One region of the Streptomyces sp. NPDC002206 genome, then DNA from elsewhere that is predicted to be linked to it. Evidence: riboswitches for the same ligand, from Rfam matches in the RefSeq annotation. Region 1 holds a riboswitch; each other region holds the start of a gene.
The links. A riboswitch is a leader RNA that binds a small molecule or an ion and turns the genes downstream of it on or off. The one in region 1 is predicted to bind cyclic di-AMP.
Positions count from the first base shown of each region.

Region 2: linked by a shared signal. The riboswitch ahead of ACWCP8_RS33760 (transglycosylase SLT domain-containing protein) and the one ahead of ACWCP8_RS02740 (NlpC/P60 family protein) in region 1 are both predicted to bind cyclic di-AMP.
Region 3: linked by a shared signal. The riboswitch ahead of ACWCP8_RS04915 (M23 family metallopeptidase) and the one ahead of ACWCP8_RS02740 (NlpC/P60 family protein) in region 1 are both predicted to bind cyclic di-AMP.
Region 4: linked by a shared signal. The riboswitch ahead of ACWCP8_RS23155 (M23 family metallopeptidase) and the one ahead of ACWCP8_RS02740 (NlpC/P60 family protein) in region 1 are both predicted to bind cyclic di-AMP.

Region 1 is NZ_JBSFCW010000001.1:589,943-595,555, reverse strand. Features, by position in the region: gene ACWCP8_RS02750 (C40 family peptidase) at 1-96, opposite strand, end outside; gene ACWCP8_RS02745 (hypothetical protein) at 452-805, shown strand; gene ACWCP8_RS02740 (NlpC/P60 family protein) at 901-2,097, opposite strand; cyclic di-AMP (ydaO/yuaA leader) riboswitch at 2,096-2,262, opposite strand; gene pcrA (DNA helicase PcrA) at 2,521-4,974, shown strand; gene ACWCP8_RS02730 (M23 family metallopeptidase) at 5,059-5,613, opposite strand, start outside.
Region 2 is NZ_JBSFCW010000031.1:65,467-71,079, reverse strand. Features, by position in the region: gene ACWCP8_RS33770 (GMC oxidoreductase) at 1-630, opposite strand, end outside; gene ACWCP8_RS33765 (hypothetical protein) at 815-979, shown strand; gene ACWCP8_RS33760 (transglycosylase SLT domain-containing protein) at 1,201-1,968, opposite strand; cyclic di-AMP (ydaO/yuaA leader) riboswitch at 1,971-2,158, opposite strand; gene ACWCP8_RS33755 (hypothetical protein) at 3,564-3,689, opposite strand; gene ACWCP8_RS33750 (helix-turn-helix domain-containing protein) at 3,999-4,220, opposite strand; gene ACWCP8_RS33745 (DUF2975 domain-containing protein) at 4,220-4,705, opposite strand; gene dacB (D-alanyl-D-alanine carboxypeptidase/D-alanyl-D-alanine endopeptidase) at 5,146-5,613, shown strand, end outside.
Region 3 is NZ_JBSFCW010000002.1:4,905-10,517, forward strand. Features, by position in the region: gene ACWCP8_RS04905 (tyrosine-protein phosphatase) at 1-290, opposite strand, end outside; gene ACWCP8_RS04910 (alpha-galactosidase) at 485-2,581, shown strand; cyclic di-AMP (ydaO/yuaA leader) riboswitch at 2,873-3,033, shown strand; gene ACWCP8_RS04915 (M23 family metallopeptidase) at 3,037-3,906, shown strand; gene ACWCP8_RS04920 (SGNH/GDSL hydrolase family protein) at 4,082-4,936, shown strand; gene ACWCP8_RS04925 (tetratricopeptide repeat protein) at 5,095-5,613, opposite strand, start outside.
Region 4 is NZ_JBSFCW010000012.1:177,225-182,837, forward strand. Features, by position in the region: gene ACWCP8_RS23140 (bifunctional acetate--CoA ligase family protein/GNAT family N-acetyltransferase) at 1-514, opposite strand, end outside; gene ACWCP8_RS23145 (HPr family phosphocarrier protein) at 689-970, shown strand; gene ACWCP8_RS23150 (GntR family transcriptional regulator) at 1,190-1,906, opposite strand; gene ACWCP8_RS23155 (M23 family metallopeptidase) at 2,119-2,919, opposite strand; cyclic di-AMP (ydaO/yuaA leader) riboswitch at 2,933-3,102, opposite strand; gene ACWCP8_RS23160 (M16 family metallopeptidase) at 3,310-4,692, opposite strand; gene ACWCP8_RS23165 (M16 family metallopeptidase) at 4,719-5,613, opposite strand, start outside.

The DNA.
Region 1 (5,613 bases):
AGCAGCTGTCGCGGCCCCGGCGAACGCGAGGGTGGCTGCAGTGCGGGCAGCAGAGCCGGTACACGGGCGCTGCTTGGGTTTTCGATGCGCTGCCACGTGAGCGGGGCTCCTTGCTGTCGACTGCCCGTCGGGGCCTACCGGCGGGCCCGCGGAGGTCCGACGGCGAGCCAGCAGGGGGAGCGGCCCGCCGCCGGACTCTTCGGCGGGGTGACCGGGCCGCCGCCCGCGTGCCGAGCGTCGGTGAAGCCGGTCACCTGGATAGGGACGCTAAACCCGGGGCACGAGAAAGAGTCGTAATGACGGCTATTGCCCGAATTTGGCGAGGCGATGTCATCAAGTGATCGGAGAAAACGCTCCATAGTCAGGCAATTGGTGCAGATGTGAGTGAAACACCAAGGAGCCCCCACCTTGCCGGAGAGCGGTGTCATGGCCCCGGCTAGGCTGCGGCCCCATGGACGTACTCATCAATGTCTTCGTCGCGCTGCACATCATCGGTATCGCCGCCCTCCTGGGCGGCTTCCTGACCCAGATGAAGGCGATGGGTGCGGGCACGGCACGCTTCGTCCCGGCGATGCTGCACGGTGCGCTGACCATGCTGGTCACCGGTATCGCACTGGTCGGGCTCAACCAGGCGGACGACCAGCCGGTCAACAACATCAAGATCGGCGTGAAGCTGGCGGTCCTGGTCGTGATCCTCGCACTGGTGTACATCAAGCGGGACGAGGAGAAGGTCGCGAAGGGCGCCTTCGCAGCGGTCGGCGGGCTGACGGTCGCCAATATCTTCATCGCGACGCTCTGGACCTGAGCCGGCCGCTGCCGCCCGGGCCGGTCCCTGCTCTTCATGGCGCGAGCCCCCGCCGGATTCTTCCGGCGGGGGCTCGCCGTTGTCCGGGACCGCGGCTACGCGGGCCGCACGCTGCCGTAGATCGGCATGTAGTAGATCGACTCCTCGCGGACATTCGCGCCCGGCTTCGGGGCGTGGATCATCATGCCGTCGCCCTTGTAGATGCCGACGTGGCTGATGTCGTCGTAGAAGAAGACGAGGTCGCCCGGCTGCAGATCCGCCGTCGCGATCCGCGTGCCGATCTCCACCTGGTCCCAGGTGGTACGGGGGATGTCGACGCCCGCCGCCTTCCATGCGGCCTGGGTCAGCCCCGAGCAGTCGTACGACGAGGGGCCCGTCGCGCCCCAGACGTACGGCTTGCCTATCTGGGCGCGGGCGAAGGCGAGGACCTTGTCGGCCTTCGTGGTGGCGCTGCTGTCCGAGCCGGTCCCCGTGCCGGTCCCCGTGCCGGTGCCGGTGCCGGTGCCGGTGCCCGTTCCCGTATCGCCGCCGGATCCCGCCTGCTTCGCTGCCTCCTCGGCCTTGCGGTCCGCCTCGGCCTTGGCGGCTGCCTGCTGACGGGCCAGCTCCTCGGCCTTGCGCTTGGCCTCCGCCTCCTTCTTGCGCTCCAGCGCCGCGAGCCGCGCCTTCTCCTCGGCCGTCAGTTTCGACAGCATCGTGCGGGCCTCGCCCAGCTTCTTCTGGATGTTCGCCTTGCTGGTCCGCAGCGTGGCCTGTGACTCGGTGAGCGTCTCCAGGCTCTTCGCCGCCTCGGCGCGCTTCTTCGACGCCGCGGCCTGCTGCGTACGGAAGTCCGTGACCGCCTCCTGCTGCCGGCCCGCCATCCGGGCCATCAGCTGGTTCTGGTCGAAGTACGCCTGCGGGTCGTCGGCCAGGAAGAAGGTGGCGCTCGGCGCGATGGAGCCGGTGCGGTACTGCGCCGCCGCGTAGTTGCCGAGCGTCCTGCGCGCGTCGTTCAGCTTGTCGGCACGCTTTGCGACGTCGTCCAGCAGGGCGTCGACCTTGCCCCGCTGTGCGGCGGAGGCCTCCTTCGCCTGGTTGTACTGCTGGGTCGCGGTGCCCGCCTGCCGGTAGAGGTCGTCGACCTTCTTCTGTACGTCCTCGATGCTGGGCTTCGGCGAGGCCGGGGCGGCCATGGCGCTCTGCGTGGAGAGCAGGGTCACACCTGCCAATGCGGCCGTTGTGAGCCCGACGGCGGGCGTGGTGGAGCGCACCCGGGTGCGCGGTTTGCGATGCGACGCCAAGGCCGGCATCTCCTTCCGTGGACCGCCTACCGGGTTAGCTGTCGGGTTCGGGCGGAACGGAAGGCTGCCCTACGGTCCGGATGGGGGGATATGGACCGATTCACCCCGGTGATGCGTGTGGGTCCCCGGTTCCGAACTCTCATGAGGGCAGCCCGGATTCGGCGTGGGAGCCCGCTCGGCGTGGTTCGCCTCAGGGGGTACGGGCCGCCCGACGGAGCACGCTAGCCAACCCGTGGTGCTGCTGTGAAGGTCGATGTTCGATATGCCCGATACGTTTTCGTGACCTCGACGACGGGGGTGGGCGTGCGGGCCGGGCGGCCCCCTCTTCCGCTACGCGGTGTGGGCGCACGGTCTCCTTATGTGCCCGTGCGCCGGGTGCTGTTCGCCATGCGGCCGCACGGTGTCGGTGCGGCGGCCTAGACTCGTCAAGCGATGAGCAGCCTCTTTGACGACAGTTTCCTGGCCGGCCTCCAGCACTCGGAGGAAGAGCCCCCGCCGCCCCCCGAGGACTCCGCACCCGAAGCGGTGCCGGAGGGCCTCTTCGCGGGCGTGTTCGACGCGCCCCCGCCGCCCAGGGATGCGTACTACCGGGACGGCGCCCACCGCCCAGTGATCGACGCTGCCGCCCTGCTCGACGGGTTGAACACCGAGCAGCGCGCCGCCGTCGTGCACGCAGGGTCGCCGCTGCTCATCGTCGCCGGGGCCGGCTCCGGCAAGACCCGGGTACTCACCCATCGCATCGCCCATCTGCTGGCCGAGCGCGGGGTGCACCCCGGCCAGATCCTGGCGATCACCTTCACCAACAAGGCCGCGGGCGAGATGAAGGAGCGCGTCGAGCAGCTCGTCGGACCGCGCGCCAACGCCATGTGGGTCATGACGTTCCACAGTGCGTGCGTACGGATCCTGCGCCGCGAGTCGAAGAAGCTCGGCTTCACCTCGTCGTTCTCGATCTACGACGCCGCCGACTCCAAGCGGCTGATGGCCCTGGTCTGCCGCGATCTGGACCTCGACCCGAAGCGCTTCCCGCCGAAGTCGTTCACGGCGAAGGTCTCGAACCTGAAGAACGAGCTGATCGACGAGGAGACCTTCGCCGGGCAGGCTGCGGACGGCTTCGAGAAGACGCTCGCCCAGGCCTACGCGATGTACCAGTCCCGGCTGCGCGAGGCCAACGCGCTGGACTTCGACGACATCATCATGACGACGGTCCATCTGCTCCAGGCGTTCCCCGATGTCGCCGAGCACTACCGCCGCCGCTTCCGGCACGTCCTCGTCGACGAGTACCAGGACACCAACCACGCGCAGTACACGCTCGTACGCGAACTGGTGGGCCCGGCCGGACCGGCCGACGCCCCCGCCGAGCTGTGCGTCGTGGGTGACGCGGACCAGTCGATCTACGCCTTCCGCGGCGCGACCATCCGCAACATCCTCCAGTTCGAGGAGGACTACCCGAACGCGACGACGATCCTGCTGGAGCAGAACTACCGCTCCACGCAAACGATCCTCTCCGCGGCCAACGCGGTCATCGAACGCAACGAGAGCCGCCGCCCCAAGAATCTCTGGACGAACGCGGGCGAGGGCGCCCGGATCACCGGCTATGTCGCCGACACCGAGCACGACGAGGCGCAGTTCGTCGCCGATGAGATCGACCGGCTGACCGACGCGGGCGACGCCAAGGCGGGCGATGTCGCCATCTTCTACCGGACGAACGCGCAGTCCCGGGTCTTCGAAGAGATCTTCATCCGCGTCGGCCTGCCCTACAAGGTCGTCGGCGGCGTGCGCTTCTACGAGCGCAAGGAGGTCCGGGACATCCTGGCCTACCTCCGGGTCCTCGCCAACCCCGAGGACACCGTCCCGCTGCGCCGCATTCTGAACGTGCCGAAGCGCGGCATCGGCGACCGCGCCGAGGCGATGATCGACGCCCTCTCGCTGCGCGAGAAGATCACGTTCCCGCAGGCGCTGCGCCGCGTCGACGAGGCGTACGGCATGGCGGCCCGCTCGGCCAACGCCGTCAAGCGGTTCAACACGCTGATGGAGGAGCTGCGCACGATCGTCGAGTCGGGCGCCGGCCCCGCCGTGGTGCTGGAGGCGGTCCTGGAGCGGACCGGCTATCTCGCGGAACTCCAGGCGTCCACCGACCCGCAGGACGAGACCCGCATCGAGAACCTGCAGGAACTCGCCGCCGTCGCGCTCGAGTTCGAGCAGGAGCGGGGGGAGTCCGACGCAGGGGAAGGCGCGAGTGCGGGCACGCTCGCCGAATTCCTGGAGAAGGTCGCGCTCGTCGCCGACTCCGACCAGATCCCCGACGAGGACACGGACGGCTCCGGCGTCATCACGCTGATGACGCTGCACACCGCGAAGGGCCTCGAATTCCCGGTGGTGTTCCTGACCGGCATGGAGGACGGCGTCTTCCCGCACATGCGCGCGCTGGGACAGGTCAAGGAGCTGGAGGAGGAGCGGCGCCTCGCCTACGTCGGGATCACCCGGGCCCGTGAGCGGCTCTATCTGACCCGGGCGGCGATGCGCAGTGCATGGGGGCAGCCCTCGTACAACCCGCCGTCGCGGTTCCTCGAGGAGATCCCGGACCAGCATCTGCAGTGGAAGCGGACCGGGCCGATGGCGGCCCCGGCCGGACCGACGTCGGGGATCACGTCGTCGCTGTCCTCGTCACGCTCGCGCTCGGGCCCCTCGGGATTTGCGACCCGGCGCACCTCGGACAAGCCGACGATCACGCTGGTGGTCGGGGACCGGGTCACGCACGACCAGTTCGGGCTCGGCACGGTGACGGCGGTCGAGGGGATCGGCGACCAGGCGAAGGCGACGGTCGACTTCGGGGACGAACGGCCGAAGAAGCTGCTGCTGCGCTACGCGCCGGTGGAGAAGCTCTAGGCAGGACGCCCCTGGGGGCGCTGGCGGCGGTGGTGCCGGGCGTGGGGGTGCCTGCCACCACTCGCCGAGGATCCTTGCGGCTGCTCAGGTCGGGTCGAGGCCGTGGCTGCGGAGCCAGGGCAGCGGGTCTATGGCCGCGCCGCCACCGGGCCGGACCTCGAAGTGCAGGTGCGGGCCCGTGGAGTTCCCGGAGTTCCCGGAGTACGCGATGACGTCACCGGCCTTGACCGGGCCCGAGCGGATCTTGGTGCTGCTGAGGTGGCAGTACCAGGTCTCGGTGCCGTCGGCCATGGTGACGATGGCCATGTTCCCGTAGGCGCTGTTCCACTGGGTGCGTACGGTGCCATCCGTCGCGGCCATCACCGGAGTGCCGTACGAGACGGGGAAGTCGATGCCCGTGTGCACGGACATCCAGTTGACGCCCGCCTGGCCGAAGTAGGCGCTGAGGCCGTGCTGCGCGACCGGAAGGAGGAACTTGGGCCGCAGAGCCTCCTTGCGCGCGGCCTCTTCCTCGCGCTTCTTCTTCTCGGCCGCCTGCCGCTCCTTCAGGTCGATGCGCTCCTGGGTGCGGCTGGCGCGGTCGGCGAAGTTCTCCGCGTCGGCGCTGAGGTTGGCGAGCTGGGTGTCCAGCTTGTTGTT
Region 2 (5,613 bases), on a different contig from region 1:
CTCGAACCAGGCAGGATCAATGGTGCCGACGCCGAGCCCGGCGTTGGCGCGCGGGTAGTAGATCCCGTACATCTCGTCGGCATCCACCGACGGGAGTACGGCTCCGAAGTTCTCGCGCTTGGGGGTGACGGCCATGCCACCGTTGACCAGCGAGCCGCCGCCGACGCCGCGGCCCTGGTAGACGGTGATCCCGCTGAACTCCTCGGCGTCGAGGATCCCGGTGCTGCGGGTGACGTTCTTGTCGATGGGGAAGCCGAGGAAGTTGCTGAGGGGCTGCTTGGTCCTGGTGCGGAGCCAGTACGACCGGCTGTCCGGGGAGGTCGTGTTGGCGAAGATCTTGCCGTCCGGGCCGGGGGTGTCCCAGGCCATGCCCATTTCGATCATGTGCACGTCGACGCCCGACTGGGCGAGACGCAGGGCGGCGACGGATCCGCCGTATCCGGTGCCGATCACGAGGGCCGGGACATGGGCCCCGGAGCCGATCGGAGCGGCTGCGGAGCCGACCCCGGCCTGGGCCGGGGTGCTGTGACCCGCAAGGGCCACGGCCCCTAAAATAGAACCAGTTCCTGTGATGAACCTTCGACGCGAAACGCCCTTGGGGCCTGCATCATGCATGGTAGAGTCACTCATGTGACACGCCTCACTCTCTACAGAGTGAAACTGGTTCTACTGCCGTTTGCGCGTTAAGTCACTACATACCTGTGGGTAATTTGGGCCCGCTCGGGGCATACCCCGGATACGCCCACGCCGGGCGTCAGCGCGCAGCGGGCCGGTCCCGGCGATGTGCCGCTCGACCGGCGCGGAGCGTCGACTCATGACCGGACGGCAGGAGGACAGGACCGACGACAGCGTCTGGGCCGTGACCTGTTTCGTCACCCGCAAGGGCTTCCGTCTGCGCGGCATCACGTACGCACTCGCGCGCGCCACGATCGGCTTCGCGCGCGACCCCGGGGCCCGCGCACTCGACGGCTACCGGTGATCACGCGGCCAGGGGTGGAAATCACCTGGGACGAACCCCACGTCGCCACCCGTGGCGTCTTCCACGCAGGGTTCGTCGAGGCGAGCACGCCCGCACTCGGGCGGGAGTTTCGGGCATGACCGGGCCATGCCCCTGATCGGGCGGAGACAGGAACGGGTGGCGAGGGCCCCTCGGACCCTCGCCACCCGTCACTCCTGAACCGGAATCAACGCAACCGGGTGTCAGTAGGCCCCGAACACGTTGTCGATCGAACCGTACTTGGCGGCGGCGTAGTTGCACGCAGCCGTGATGTTGGCGACCGGGTCGTAGATGTCCATCGACGTGCCGGACACGTGGTAGGCCTTGAACGTGGGGTCGATGACCTGCAGGAGCCCCTTGGACGGCGTGCCCTTGGCGGCGTTCGAGTCCCAGTTGTTGATGGCCCGGGGGTTGCCCGAGGACTCGCGCATGATGTTGCGGTGGATGCCGTCGTAGCTGCCGGGGATGCCGTGCTGGGCCATGACGGCCAGCGACTCCTTGATCCAGCCGTCGAGGTTGTTCGTGTACGTCACGGGCTTCGCAGTGGCAGGAGCGGCACTGCTCGCGGCCGGCTTGGACTCGACAGCCGTGGACCCGGCCTTGGCGCCGATGGTCAGCTTCATGCCCGGGCGGATCCGGGCGGGGTCGGCTCCGATGACCTGACGGTTGTCCTGGTACAGCTGCTGCCAGCCGCCGGTCACGGAATGCCCAGCAGCGATCTTGTAAAGGGTGTCACCGGCTATCACGGAATAGACGGAGGGCGTAGCCTTCACGGCGGCAATTGCCTTGGCAGGAGCCGCAGCGGGCGCCACAGCATTTGTGACGGCGGTGACGGACTGCGCCGGCGCTGCCGAGGCAGCGGTCGCACCGATCACAGGAAGTGCGAGAGCGGCTCCGCCCGCGCTCACGGCGATGAAACCGCGAGTCAGCGAACTGGGCCTACGACGACGGTGGTTACCCGTTGCGGGCATGGTGCATTCCTCTCCGTCGCCTACGAGGTGAGCTGTCGGGTTCAGGCTGGAGTTGCCTGGCCGTATGGGAATACGACTTCACCCCTAGCCGTTCCGGATTCCGGATCGGCCGCTTACCTGGGTCCCCCGCTCCTGCCGTACGTGAGTGGTCGGATTCCCGGACGGCGGCAGGATTCGGCGTTCCATCCGGATTGACGGTGACCGTAGGCGAGAAACTCCGACCTAAACAAGCCCCCACTTTTCGATCACAATTCATTTACAAGATCGAGTCGGGGAATTATCGGCAATCCATCACCGCCCGCGAAGCCAACTTTCTTTGCGCAGAAGGGAACCGAGCGGTACGCCGCCGCGTCCGCGTGTCCGGAAAGTGACTCTCGCCACTCGGCCCGAAAAGGGCGATTTGCCCGGCACGCAAGACCTCGACTTGTGCGAGTCATGCATTCACTGGCAATAGAGAGCAATTCCCCTCCATTGCCAAAAAATTGGACATTTAAGACATTTACGGGTAAGCGGGCGATGCCTTCGACTCGTCGGGACGGACGTCCCTCGCGGAAGGCGCGACAGCGCGTCACGCGTCTACACCGGCTGCGGCACACGAGTGGCCGCACACCGGCCGGGTCACGCAGGCTCACGCGAACGACGCCCCGACCGGCACGGGAGGTGCCGTACGCCTCCGGCGTGCCCGTCATGGTGCGCAAACGCCCTGCCCGCCCGCCGGGGCCGTCCGGCAGCACGAGAGAAGTGATGGCGATGGTGAGCCCTGGGTGCTGATCACCGTGCCGCTCTCGCCGCGCAGCATCGCCCGGCCACCGGCTTGCTGCATACCGGCCGTCCGGACGAGGCGCAGCGGCAGGCCTTGGCCGTCCTGCAGTCCCGGACGGCCAAACCGGACAACACCCACGCGCACACGATCGTGATCGCCATCGCTGAAGCCGGCGGTCGAGGGGATCCGGCCAGATGAACCCGACGTAGCCTCGAAGGCTGCTGGGTCGATCTTCTTCAGCTTCTCGGCAAAGCGGGCGCGCTCCGCAGGAACCCTCTCTTCGTCCTCTTCGATACGAGTACTCCTCGGGCCCGTCCGGTTCTCGGAGGAGTTCGGAATCGGTCACATGGCCGGTCGTAGCAATGCAGCGAGACCTTTGCCCGGCGTTGCGGGACAGCCCTTTGATGGCAGTCCGCGCCTCGGCTGCCTATCTGAATCCACCCTGATCCTGCGCATCGAAACCGGCGGTGAACACACCTGCTCCGGGAGCGATACGGTAACGCCCCACTTGACGCCCGGTGTTGATGCAGCGATCGCTGGAAGCAGAGTCAGTGGACGCAGAGTCGAGAGGCGCGCATTCCACCACTCGATTCCCTCCACCACAATCGTTTCCAAGCCGGTCGATTCAACAGAGAAGACCGCCGTGTTGAATCAAAACCCGCAAGTCGGCATGAGCTCGCGTGCATCCCTTGACGCCTGCTGTGTTCACACGTTGCGCGGCCTTCGTAATCCATTCGGCCCGGCAAAAAATCCGTCGCGCATCAGGTGCGTCGCAACGGAGCCGGGGGCAAGGCCAGGGCTTCGGCGTAGTCGCGTGACGTCCGTTTCATGATCATGTGAGCTCGAGGAGGGCGAGCGGTCGGCCGGCGTCGCGGGCGTTGTGCCGGAGGCCGGCGGCGATGCTGCTTTCCCCGGCGAGGCGAAGGGCGCCGATGGCGAGGTTGCGCCAGGTCGCCATGGCGCGGGGTGCGGAGCCGGTTGACCCCGTCGAACTGAGAGATTGTCACGAATCGGGCGTCAAGCGACTACGGCGAAGCCCCGGCTGCCCGCCCAACGACGAACCCCCGCCCTTCCGCGCTGGACGGACGGGGGGTTGCTGTGGGGAGGTCGCGATCGTCGACCAGGACGGTGCGGTGCAGGTCAACCGGAATCTGCTCAACGGGGTCAGGCCGGTGCTACGGGTGATCGGCGATCCATGTCCATGCGGTCCACGTGCCGCGTCACGGGCCGGTGGCGCCAGGCGTTTTCACGCCCGTCCTGGGGCACGTCATCCGCCCGCGGCGTCCTCGGCCTCCCAGCGCAGCAGGTCGCCCGGCTGGCACTTGAGCACCTCGCAGAGCGCGGCGAGCGTCGCGAAGCGCACCGCCTTGGCGCGGCCGTTCTTGAGTACCGCCAGGTTGGCGGGAGTGATCCCTACGCGGTCCGCGAGCTCGCCCACGGACATCTTCCGCCTGGCCAGCATCACGTCGATGTCGACGGCGATCGGCATCAGATCACCTCGTCCAACTCGGCCTGCATCTTCGCCGCTTCGACGTCGCGCGCGACGGCCTGGGCGAGCAGCATCCGCAGCACGAGCACCATGAGCGCGACCCCCAGGATGGCCACGCCAACCCCGCCCATGATGACGGTGACGCCCGGGTCGTCCCGCTGGCCCGGCGCATTGAGGACCGTGACCGCGAACCACACGAGGGAAGCCGCCACGATCGCGCCGATCATGACGTCCACGTACCGGAAGGCGGTGTGGGAGAACACGGTTCCGCGTCGCACCATCGTCACCAGCCGCCATACGCAGACCAGGGCGACCTGGGCCGACACCATGCCCAGGATCGTGATCACGCGCAGCGGGGTCAGCGGAAGCGACCCGTCCTCCGGGTCGGTGGCCAACGCCCACACCATCCCTGCCTGTACGAACACGGTGCCGGCGAGCACCACCACGAGCACGGCGCGCAGCGCACCCACTGTCAGCTTTCCCATGGTCCATCCTTCCATCGAGTCGCGATGGGAATCTATCGAATTTCGATAGGTGAGGCAAGGGCTGGGACGGAGGATGGGCGGTGGTTTCACGCCGTGGCGGGACGCCGCCGCACCTCCCATGGCATGGCGTTCGCGCGAACCGTCTTGATCTTGTCGACGTCGGCCTCGCTCGAGCACAGATCGGACGCCGCCCGACTACGCCGAAGCCCTCGGGACAAGGCCCATTCCGGACCGGTTGAATCAGTGAATGCCGCCTGAATACTGATCAGATGCCCTCCGGAGCCACCATGTTCACCGTAGGAACGGTGAGCTGTGCCGGTTACGGACAGGAGCAGGCCTCCGTCCGACCGCCACCCCTTGGCACCCCGGCCGGGTTGCCCCCTGGATCCGAACGACATAGGCCTTCCGCCGAGGATCCAGATGCCTGATCATCTCTTTCCATGCGCATGCCAACGACTCATCGAAGATTCCGCCATCGGGCCTTGCTCTGGGCCGTCGCCGCAAGCCTGGCTCTGACAGCCACCTCAGGAGCGCCGGCCGGGGCCGACACCCCGGCGCCCGGCCTGTCGCAGACCCTTGACCACATTCTCAGCGACACCCGGCTGGACGGCGCCCAGGTCGGAGTCGTCGTCAGCGACGCCGAAACCGGGCAGACGCTCTATCAACGCAACGGAGACGGCCGCCTGGTACCCGCATCCAGTACCAAGCTTCTGACGTCGACCGCGGCCATGACGCTGCTCGGCCCCGACTACCGGTTCAGCACCGATGTACTCGCGGACGGCTCCCGCCACGGGTCGGTGTTCCAGGGCGACGTGTATCTTCGCGGCACCGGCGACCCCACGATGCTGGCCGAGGACTACGACCGGCTGGCCGCCACGGTCGCCGCAGCGGGGATCCGCCGGTTCACC
Region 3 (5,613 bases), on a different contig from region 1:
GCCGGGTCGGAGAGCGGGATGCTCACATTCCGTACACCCGGCAGCTCCACGTCCAGGCCGTCGAGCCTGTGGTCGGCCGCATTCCGGAAGTCGAAGATCGTGTGCAGCCCGAGACCGCCGAGGAACGTCGTGTCCTCGGCGGTGGCGTGCGCGAGGTGACCGCTGCGGAAGAGCCGTCCGTACCGCACCCGGCGTCCGTCGACGGTGGGCAGCCCGCCCACGTCGCGGAAGTTGCGCACACCTGACAGCTCGGGTTCCGTCGACGGGATCTGCGGCACCTGCTGCGTCACGGTGTCTCCTGGAATGTCTGGCGTCGGCGCGGCTCGCCGGCGAGGTCACTCCCGCGACGATACGACATCGGTGGCTCGGACAATCATCTAAGCCTTTCTCGCCCGCCCGCTGGTGAATTCCCCCTTGCGCGGGCGTTGCCCGGCCACCCGTCGGAGCTTGATGATGTGCGGAACTGTGTGAATGTGGGGATGACATGATCGAGACTGGTGACACGGGTCGGACCTGGCTGCTGACCGGGGCGACCGGTAGCTATGCGCTGCATCTCACGGACCGGGACGAACTGCTGCATCTGCACTGGGGGCCGCGCATCACCCTCGCGGCCGCCGAGGCCCTCGCCGCCGCACCGGAACTGCCCTTCCGGGGCTTCGAGTCGCAGCTGGACGGCCGCGAGGAGTACCCGGTGGAGGGCGGCCCCCGGTTCGTCCGGCCCGCGCTCTCGGTACGCACCCCCGAGGTCCGCGGCACCGAATGGGCCTACGCCGAGACGGCAGTGGAGGGCGACGAACTGCGCATCGCGTTCTACGACTCCGTACAGCAGCTCGCGCTCACGCTGCACTACCGGATGCGGGACGACTCCGATGTGATCGAGCGCTGGGCCACCGTCGGCCACGCCGGCCCCGACGGACCACCGCTGGAACTCCTGCGCGCCGACGCGGCCGCCTGGGCGCTGCCCGCCCGCGACGGCTGGCGCCTCAGTCATCTGCACGGACGGTGGGCGGCGGAGACGCAGCTCGTGCGGTCGGAGCTGACGTACGGCGAGAAGGTCCTCTCCAGCAGGCGCGGTCACACCGGGCACCAGTTTCTGCCCTGGGTCGCGCTCGACGCGGACGGAGCCGCCACCGAGGAGCACGGCGAGGTGTACGGCTGCGCGCTCGCCTGGTCCGGCTCGTGGCGGATCGCCGTGCAGCAGCTCCCCGACGGGCTCGTACAGATCACCGGCGGGGCCGGCTACGACGACTCGGGGCTGCTGCGGCTCGCACCGGGGGAGACGTACACCACACCGGTGTTCGCCGGACTGTGGAGCGCCGAAGGGTTCGGCGGGGCGAGCCGGGCCTGGCACGCCTGGCAGCTGGCCCACGTCGTTCCGGACGCCGAAAGCCTGCGCCCGGTGCTCTACAACTCCTGGGAGGCCACCGGCTTCGACATCGCGGAGGACCAGCAGCGTGCCCTGGCCGTGCGTGCCGCAGCGATGGGTGTCGAACTGTTCGTGGTGGACGACGCGTGGTTCGGGCAGCGCACCAGCGACCGGGCAGGACTCGGCGACTGGACCCCGAACCCCGAGCGCTTCCCCGGCGGGCTGAAGCCGCTCGCCGACGAAGTGCACGCACTCGGCATGCAGTTCGGCATCTGGGTCGAACCGGAGATGGTGAACGCCGACAGCGACCTCTACCGCGCGCACCCGGACTGGGTGCAGCACTTTCCCGGGCGCACCCGCACGGAGTTCCGTAATCAGCTGGTGCTGAATCTGGCCCGGACCGATGTGCAGAACTTTCTGTGGGAACAGCTCGACTCACTGCTCTCCAGCGCCCCGATCGACTATGTGAAATGGGACTTCAACCGGTGCTTCACCGATGCGGGCTGGCCGGGCGAGGAGTATCCGCAGAAGCTCTGGATCGCGCATGTGGATGCGCTGTATGCGCTGATCGACCGGCTGCGGGCCGCTCATCCCGGTGTCGCCTTCGAATCCTGCTCGGGCGGCGGCGGCAGGATCGATCTGGGCATCCTCGCCCGTACCGACCAGGTGTGGACCTCCGACAACACCGACCCGCTGGACCGGCTCGCCATCCAGGAGGGCTTCGGGCAGATCCATCCGTCCCGTGTGATGGCCGCCTGGGTCACCGACAGCCCGAATGTCCAGCTCAACAGCAGGGTCAGCTCGCTGCGCTTCCGCTTCGTGAGCGCGATGGCCGGAGTGCTCGGGGTCGGCGGGGACCTCACCGAGTGGAGCGACGAGGAGCTGGCCGAGGCCCGGGGCTGGGTGGACCTGTACAAGGAGATCCGCCCGGTGGTGCAGCACGGGGCGCTGTACCGGCTGCGTGCGCCGCGCGGCGGGCTCAGCGCCGTGCAGTACACGCACGGTGACGAGACTGTGGTGCTCATGTGGCTGGAGGTGCAGAGGTACGGGGAGCTGCCGCCGGCCCTGCGGCTGCGCGGGCTCGACCCCACGGCGACCTACACCTGCGTGGACACCGGGGCCGTCCACCACGGTTCCGTGCTGCTGCATCAGGGGCTGCACACCGGCCTGCGGGGGGACCTGGACGCGAAGGTGTTGAGGCTCCGCCGCGGATGATGCTCATGACATGTCCGTATTGGGGCATTTAGTAGAACATGCCCTACTTATACGGGAGATGAGGGACCTTTCGTGAGCGGGATCATATCCGTGACGGTGTGTGGTGGAGCGGCGGCCGGGTAATCCGTACACCGCGCGGAAAGCCAAGATCCTTAATCCACGGAGTGTGACCGGAATTCCGCGCCGATTTCCCGGAGCGGATTCCGGCACGCAACCGATGGCTTGTTCTGCTCGTCCTCATTCGTTTACGGTCACCGTCAATCCGGACGGACCGCCTAATCCTGCCGCCGACCGGAATTCGTACCCACTCATCGTGTGGCAGGAGCGGGGGAACCAGGTAAGCCGCCGACCGGAGAAATCCGGCCGGCTCGGGGTTAAGTCGCACTTCATGCGACCGGGCATCTCCAGCCCGAACCCGACAGCTCACCTCGTAGGCGCCGGAGAGGAAATTGTTCATGCCCATATCGGGTAAGCACCGTCGTCCGAAGTCCAGCACCATCGCTCGTGGCGTTGCCGCCGCCGGCGCCGGCGGGGCCGTCATCGCCCTCCCGCTGCTCGGTGCCACCGGCGCCCACGCCGCAGAGCAGGCCGCCCCCGCCGCGCACTCGGCCGCAGCCACGCACGCCGCCCCGGCCGCCCCGGTCGCGAAGAAGCAGGCCGAGACCCGGACGTACTCCGTCGTCGCCGGCGACTACCTGTCGAAGATCGCCGCCGACAACAAGGTCGACGGTGGCTGGGAGAAGCTGTACCAGGACAACCGCGAGGTCATCGGCGGCAACCCGAGCCTGATCCACCCGGGCATGAAGCTGACCCTCGGCGGCTCGGCCGCGGTCACCGGCACCACGCAGGCCGCCCCGGCCCCGTCGAAGGCTCCGGTGGCCAAGCCCGCCGCCGCCCCTTCGGCCGCCCAGAGCAGCAGCTCCGGCTACGTCGCCCCGGTCCCGGGCAAGCACACCACCAACTACCGTGCCTCCGGTGCCAACTGGTCCAGCGGCAGCCACACCGGCATCGACTTCCCGGTCGCCACCGGCACCAGCGTGAAGGCGATCACCTCCGGCACCGTCGTCACTGCCGGCTGGGGTGGCGCTTACGGCAACGAGGTCGTCATCAAGCACGCCGACGGCCACTACTCGCAGTACGGCCACCTGTCCGCGCTCTCCGTCTCGGTGGGCCGGACCGTCTCCGCCGGACAGCAGATAGGCCTCTCCGGTGCCACCGGCAACGCCACTGGCCCGCACCTCCACTTCGAGGTCCGCACCGGCCCCGCGTACGGCTCGGACATCGACCCGGTCGCCTTCCTGGCTTCGCACGGAATCTCCGTCTGATCGGATCCGATCAGGCCTGATCCGAACGGCTAAGTGAAGGGGCGGTGCGCGGCGGCGCACCGCCCCTTCACTTATTCCCTCTTTACCAAAACCTGACCGGGTGGTCTATCTCACCTCCCGTCAACCCCTTAATACGGTCGCGTAGGTCACATTCGGCAGTGCAGGATGTGCCCTTGTGGCAGACGATTCGAGAAAAAATCAACGTGGCGTCAACAACCGGCATGGCGCCATCGGGTCGTACGCAGCGATTGGCGACAGCTTCACCGAGGGGGTCGGTGACCCCGGCCCGGACGGAACCTTCGTCGGCTGGGCGGACCGTTTCGCTGTTCTCCTCGCGGACCAGCTGCCCGACCTCGATGCAGCGACGAACACCGATGGTTCCGCCGGTTCGGCTCACGGGAATTTCCGGTACGCCAATCTCGCCGTACGCGGACGCCTCCTCGACCAGATAGTCGAGGAGCAGGTGCCGCGCGCCAAGGAGCTCGCCCCCGATCTGGTGAGCTTCTGCGCGGGCGGCAATGACATCATCCGGCCCGGCACCGACCCCGACGACGTGGCCGAGCGCTTCGAGCGCGCGGTCGCCGACCTGACCCGGTCGGTCGGCACCGTCATGGTCACGACCGGCTTCGACACCCGCGGCGTTCCCGTGCTGCGCCATCTGCGCGGCAAGATCGCCACCTACACCGCTCATGTGCGGTCCATCGCCGACCGCTACGACTGCCCGGTCCTCGACCTGTGGTCGCTGCGGTCCGTGCAGGACAGGCGCGCCTGGGACAACGACCGGCTCCATCTGTCGCCCGAGGGACACACCCGGGTCGCGCTGCGTGCCGCCCAGGTCCTCGGCCTCGATGCGCCGGCCGACCCCGACCAGGAGTGGCCGCCGCAGGCACAGCGCGGCACTCTCGAGGTGCGGCGCGACGACATCCACTGGGCGCGCGAATATCTGGTGCCGTGGATCGGACGGCGGCTGCGCGGCGAGTCCTCCGGTGACCACGTCGAGGCGAAGCGGCCCGACCTGCTGCCGCTGTAATCGGCGCGGTGTCCTCTTCGGCCGGACGGGCTTGTTCGCCGAGGCCCGTCCGGTTCATTCAGGCCCGTCCGGCGACCGGGAACAACGGTGATCCGCCTCCCCCCAGAATTCATGCTCCCGCTCACGAGGGATCAGCCTCACTGAGGCTCCCGGGTCCGCTACCGGGCCGGATTCTCCCGCAGCCAGTCGAGGCGTTCGACGGCCTTCCGGGTCAGGGGATGGTGCAGGCCGAAGACACGGGTGTAGTCGTCGCGGCAGCGGACGAGGAGTTGCGCGGCCTCGGCGCGCTCGCCGTTGTCGATCAGCACGTTGGCCAGGTTGTCGCGGGAGTGCACGGTTTCCGGGTGGCCGTCCCCGTGCTTCCTGGACACGGCCGCGAGGACTTCGCGCAGCATTGCCGCCGCCTCCGAATACCGCTGTTGGGCGTGCAGCACGGCCGCGAGGTTGTTGCGGGAGGTGAGCGCCTCCGGATGGTCCGCGCCCTTGGCCCGCTGCTGCGCGGCGAGCACATCGCGCATCACCACCTCGGCCTCGTCGAGGCGGCCCAGCCGGCACAGGGCGGCGCCGAGGTTGGCCCGAGCGGAGAGACCGACGGAGCCGTCCTGTTCGTTGCGGTGCTCCAAGCGGGCGAGGAGTTCACGCAGGGCCGGTTCGGCCTCGTCCCAGCGGTCGCCTCT
Region 4 (5,613 bases), on a different contig from region 1:
GGGTGTATCCGGCGTCCCGGAACACCTTGATCATCTTGTTGTTGGCGGGCAGCACCTCGGCGGCGAAGCGCCGGATGCCGCGCTCGCGGGCCACTGCGGCGATGTGTTCCAGCAGCGCCGACGCCACGCCGCGGCCCTGGTGGGCGTCCTGGACGAGGAAGGCGACCTCGGCCTCGTCGGCGGGGGCGGAGGCGGGCCGGCCGGTCGCGTCGATCCGGTCGTAGCGGACGGTGGCGATGAACTCGCCGCCGATCGTGACAGCGAGACCCACCCGGTCGACGTAGTCGTGATGGGTGAAGCGGTGCACGTCCTTGTCGGAGAGCCGCGGATAAGGGGCGAAGAACCGGTAGTACTTCGACTCGTCAGAAACCTGCTCGTAGAAGCTGACCAGCCGCTCGGCGTCGTCCGTGGTGATGGGCCTGATCCGGGCCGTGCCACCGTCGCGGAGCACCACGTCCGCTTCCCAGTGGTCGGGGTACGCGTGATGCGGACTCTGCTCCGGCGTGGGCTGCATGGGCAAAGCCTACGGCTCGGTCAGCGGTCGCGTACGGCTCGGGGCCGGGGCAGTCTGAGAGGGCCGATCGGCCTTGCGGCACGGGCTGCGGCACCGGGTCGCGGGTCGGACGGAACACCGCGCACCACATGAGAGACTGGTCTAGACAACCATTGATTCGTGAAGGGCAGAACCATGGCTGAGCGCCGCGTCAATGTCGGTTGGACCGAGGGCCTGCACGCCCGCCCCGCTTCCATCTTCGTCCGTGCCGCCACGGCGTCGGGCGTCCCCGTGACGATCTCCAAGACCGACGGCAGCCCGGTGAACGCCGCTTCCATGCTCGCGGTGCTCGGCCTCGGCGCGCAGGGCGGCGAGGAGATCGTGCTCTCGTCCGCGGCGGACGACTCCGAGGCCGCGCTCGACCGACTGGCGAGGCTGGTCGAGGAGGGGCTCGACGAGCTCCCGGAGACCGTCTGATTCCGGACTTCCCCGGCCCGCTCCAGCCGGACACATTTCTGCGGCAGAGCCGCGGCACCTTTGATCGGGGCCGCGGCTCTTTCGTTTTCGCGAACCGTACCGACCCCAGGACCGATCCCCGGGCCCACTCCCGAGTGGGTTTCCGAGGCTTCCGGAGTTAATTCGGGCAGCCGAAACAAAGCCCCGCCGAATTACATCTCTTTGTATACGGCGCATGTGTTAATGACGGCCGCTCGCGGTGTTTACGGCATGTTGCGAAGTTCTCACCCGGCCGGGCCGCGGCGGGGCGGGCTCACGGCCCGGGGTGCGGTCCGCGCGCCGCAGCCGGTGCGCGGCGGTGGCGCGCTCGGCGTGCTGCGCGGCCAGCGCCCTGGCCCGTTCCGCGTCACCGCGCGCGACTGCGTCCACGATGGCCCCGTGCTCGGCCCAGGAATCGGTGGGGCGGGCCGGCTGCTCGACCGCGTACATCCAGGCGATCTTGTGCCGGAGCTGGGTGAGCAGCGCGATGAGTCCGGGGCTGCCGGAGGCCTGGGCGAGCGTCTCGTGGAACCAGCCGCCCAGCGAGCGCAGATCCTCGCCCTCGCCCCGCCTGGCCCGCTCCTGACCGAGCCTGACCAGGCCGCGGAGGACTTTGAGGTGTGCCTCGGTGCGGCGCTGCGCGGCGCGGGCCGCACCCAGCGGCTCCAGCAGCATCCGGACCTCCAGCAGGTCGGCGGCCTCCTGCTCGGTGGGCTCGGCGACACAGGCTCCGGCGTGCCGGCGGGTGACCACGAAACCCTCGGACTCCAGGGTGCGCAGCGCTTCCCGTACCGGGACACGGGACACCCCGTAACGGCGTGCGAGCAGTTCCTCGGTGAGTCTGCTGCCGCGTTCGAAGACACCGGAGACGATGTCGTCACGGATTGCCGTGCATACCGAATGCGCCGGAATGCGCATGTCCGAACCTCCGCCTTAATCCCCGCGAAACGCGGCCGATCGACGCCTGTTCTGTGACTCTATTGCAATGCGGCTGCATTTCCGACGCCGGGTCGAAATCCATGAATATCTTTTGGTCCGAAGACGGTTCGGCAAGCGCCTCCGGCGGGGGCCGGTCCGGGGATACCGAAGGCCCCGGCGGGAAGCCGGGGCCTTCGGGGGTGCCGCGTCGGTCAGACGGTGACGCCGTGGGCGCGCAGGTACGCGACGGGGTCCATGTCGGAGCCGTACGACGGCGTGGTCCGGGCCTCGAAGTGGAGGTGCGGTCCGGTGGAGTTGCCGGTCGAGCCGGAGAAACCGATCCGCTGGCCCGCGCCGACGCTCTGGCCGACCGACACGCCGATCGACGAGAGGTGGCCGTACTGGGTGTACGTGCCGTCCGTCATCCGGAGCACGATGTTGTTGCCGTACGCGCCGCCCCAGCCGGCCTCGACGACCGTGCCGGCGCCGACGGCGACGACGGAGCTGCCGGAGGGGGCGTGGAAGTCGATGCCCGAGTGGCGGCCGGAGGACCAGAGGGAGCCGCTGGACTTGTAGCCGGTGGTGACGTACGAACCGGCGATCGGGAGCTGGAAGGCGCCGAGGCGGGTGCGCTCGGCGGAACGGGCGGCACGCGCCTTCGCCTCGCGGGCCGCCTTGGCGCGGGCTTCGGCCTTGGCCTTGGCTGCCGCCTTGGCGCGGGCTTCGGCCTTCGCCTTGGCTGCCGCCTTGGCCTTGGCGGCCGCCTTGGCCTGGCGCTTCTGCACCTCGGCCTGGGTGGCCACCTGGTCGGCAAGGGTGCCCTCGATGGCGATGACCTGGTTCAGGCCGGTCTCGCTGACAGAGGGGGCTTCGGTGCCGGCGGCGAGCGCCGGAGAGGCCAGCCCACCGATGACTCCGGTGGTGGCCAGAGCTGCGATGCCGGCTATCTGCGCGCTCTTGCGCGTCAGACGGTTCGGGGCACGGTGCTTCCCGGTGGGGCGGGTGAACGCCATGAGGTGGCTGGTCCTTTCCTTCCTTCTCGCCTACCGGGTTAGCTGACGGGTTCGGAGCAGGAAGGTCTCCTACGGATCCGCGGGCCTCACAATGGGCGCGCAGGCATCCGATTCACCCCAGGGACTGCGTGGGTCCCCGGCTCCCCAGGCTCGCGCCTGACGGGGACTCGGCGATAGCTGCCCGGCGCCGCGGATGCGGCATACGGGTGACGGACAGCGCTGCCGACGCTAAGCGGGGGGACTTTCATTCACCAAACGGACAGGGCGTTTTGTAGCGCATCCCACAGGGCACGCAGGCATCTATCCGACAAATCAGGCAAAAGGGAAGACCCCGACGAGATGCCACTCGCGAGGGTCTCCCTCTGTCCCGATATGCGGTTATTCGATGCGTCAGCCGGTAACGACCGACACCTCTCCGATGCCCAGCGCCCGGACCGGCTCCTCGATCTGCGCGGCGTCGCCGACGAGGATCGTGACCAGACGGTCCACCGGGAAGGCGCTGACCACCGCCGCGGTTGCCTCGACCGTGCCGGTCTCGGCGAGGCGGGCGTACAGCTGCGCCTGGTAGTCGTCCGGGAGGTGCTGCTCGACCTGGTCAGCGAGCGTGCCCGCGACCGAGGCCGCCGTCTCGAACTTCAGCGGGGCGACACCCACGAGGTTCTGCACGGCCGTCTCGCGCTCGGCGTCGGTCAGGCCCTCGGCCGCCAGCGTCCGCAGGACCGTCCACAGGTCGCCGAGCGCCGGTCCGGTGGATTCCGTGTCCACCGAGCCGCTGATGGCCAGCATCGCGGCGCCCGTCGCCCCGGAGGCGGAGTCCGCCGCCGACGACCGCAGGACCTGCGCGAAGGCCCGTACGCCGTAGGTGTAGCCCTTCTCCTCGCGCAGCACCCGGTCCAGCCGGGAGGTGAGCGTGCCGCCCAGGCAGTACGTGCCGAGGACCTGGGCAGGCCACACGCTGTCGTGCCGGTCGGCGCCGACGCGGCCGATCAGCAACTGGGTCTGCACGGCTCCGGGACGGTCGACGATGACCACCCGGCCGGTGTCGTCGGCGGTGATCGGCGGGACCGGCCGGGACTCGGCACTGTTCCCGGACCAGTCGCCGACGGTGTCGGCGAGCAACGCCTCCAGGTCGATGCCCGTGAGGTCACCGACGACCACGGCGGTCGCGGTGGACGGGCGGACGTGGGCCTCGTAGAAGCTGCGGACCGCCGCGGAGTCGATCCGCTCCACCGTCTCCTCGGTGCCCTGGCGCGGGCGCGACATCCGCGCGGTGGCCGGGAAGAGCTCCTTGGAGAGCTGCTTGGCGGCGCGGCGGGCCGGGTTGGCCTGCTCATGCGGGATCTCGTCGAGCCGGTTGCGTACCAGCCGCTCGATCTCGCTGTCGGAGAATGCGGGCGCCCGCAGCGCCTCGGCGACCAGACCGAGCGCCTTGGCCAGCCGGGAGGCCGGGACCTCGAGGGAGACCCGGACGCCGGGGTGGTCGGCGTGCGCGTCGAGGGTCGCCCCGCAGCGCTCCAGCTCGGCTGCGAACTCCTCCGCGGAGTGCTTGTCGGTGCCCTCGGACAGCGCCCGCGCCATGATCGTGGCCACGCCGTCGAGGCCCTCGGGCTCGGCGTCCAGCGGGGCGTCGAGATAGATCTCGACCGCGACGACCTGCTGGCCGGGGCGGTGGCAGCGCAGCACCGTGAGCCCGTTGGGCAGGGCGCCGCGCTCGGGGGCGGGGAAGGCCCAGGGCCTGGCCGTGCCCGGGGTCGGCTGCGGGTGGTACTCCATCGATACTCCAGTCGCGGCAGCGTCGGTCACTTGTCCGCCCCTTCGTGCGCGTCGGTGTCGGCGTCCGCCTCGTCGGCGGCCGCCCCATCGGTGGACTCGACCGGCTCGTAGACGAGCACCGCCCGGTTGTCGGGGTGAAGCTGGGCCCTGGCGGCCGCCTGGACCTCTTCCGCGGTGACGTCGAGCACCCGCTGGACGGCGGTCAGGGCGAGCTGCGGGTCACCGAACAGCACGGCGAACCGGCACAGTTCGTCGGCGCGGCCCGCGACCGTACCGAGCCGGTCCAGCCACTCGCGCTCCAACTGGGCCTGGGCGCGCTCCATTTCCTCGGGCGTCGGACCGTCGGCCGCGAACCGGGCCAGCTCCTCGTCGACCGCGGTCTCGATCTGCGCCACCTCGACCCCGCCGGACGTCTTCACGTCCAGCCAGCCGAGCGAGGGCGCACCGGCAAGCCGCAGCAGCCCGAATCCGGCCGCCACGGCCGTCCGGTCGCGGCGGACCAGGCGGTTGTGCAGCCGGGAGGACTCGCCACCGCCCAGCACGGTCAGCGCGAGGTCCGCGGCGTCGCACTCCCGGGTGCCGTCGTGCGGCAGCCGGTAGGCGGCCATCAGCGCCCGCGCCGGGACCTCCTCACGGACCTCCTCGCGCAGCTGCTCGCCGATGGTCTCGGGGAGCGCGCCGTCGCGCGGCGGCTGCTTGCCGTCGTGGGACGGGATGGAGCCGAAGTACTTCTCGATCCAGGCGAGCGTCTGCTCGGAGTCGATGTCGCCGACGACGGACAGCACCGCGTTGTTGGGCGCGTAGTACGTACGGAAGAAGGTGCGTGCGTCCTCGAGCGTCGCTGCGTCCAGGTCGGCCATCGAGCCGATCGGAGTGTGGTGGTACGGGTGGCCCTCCGGGTAGACGAGGGCGGTCAGCTTC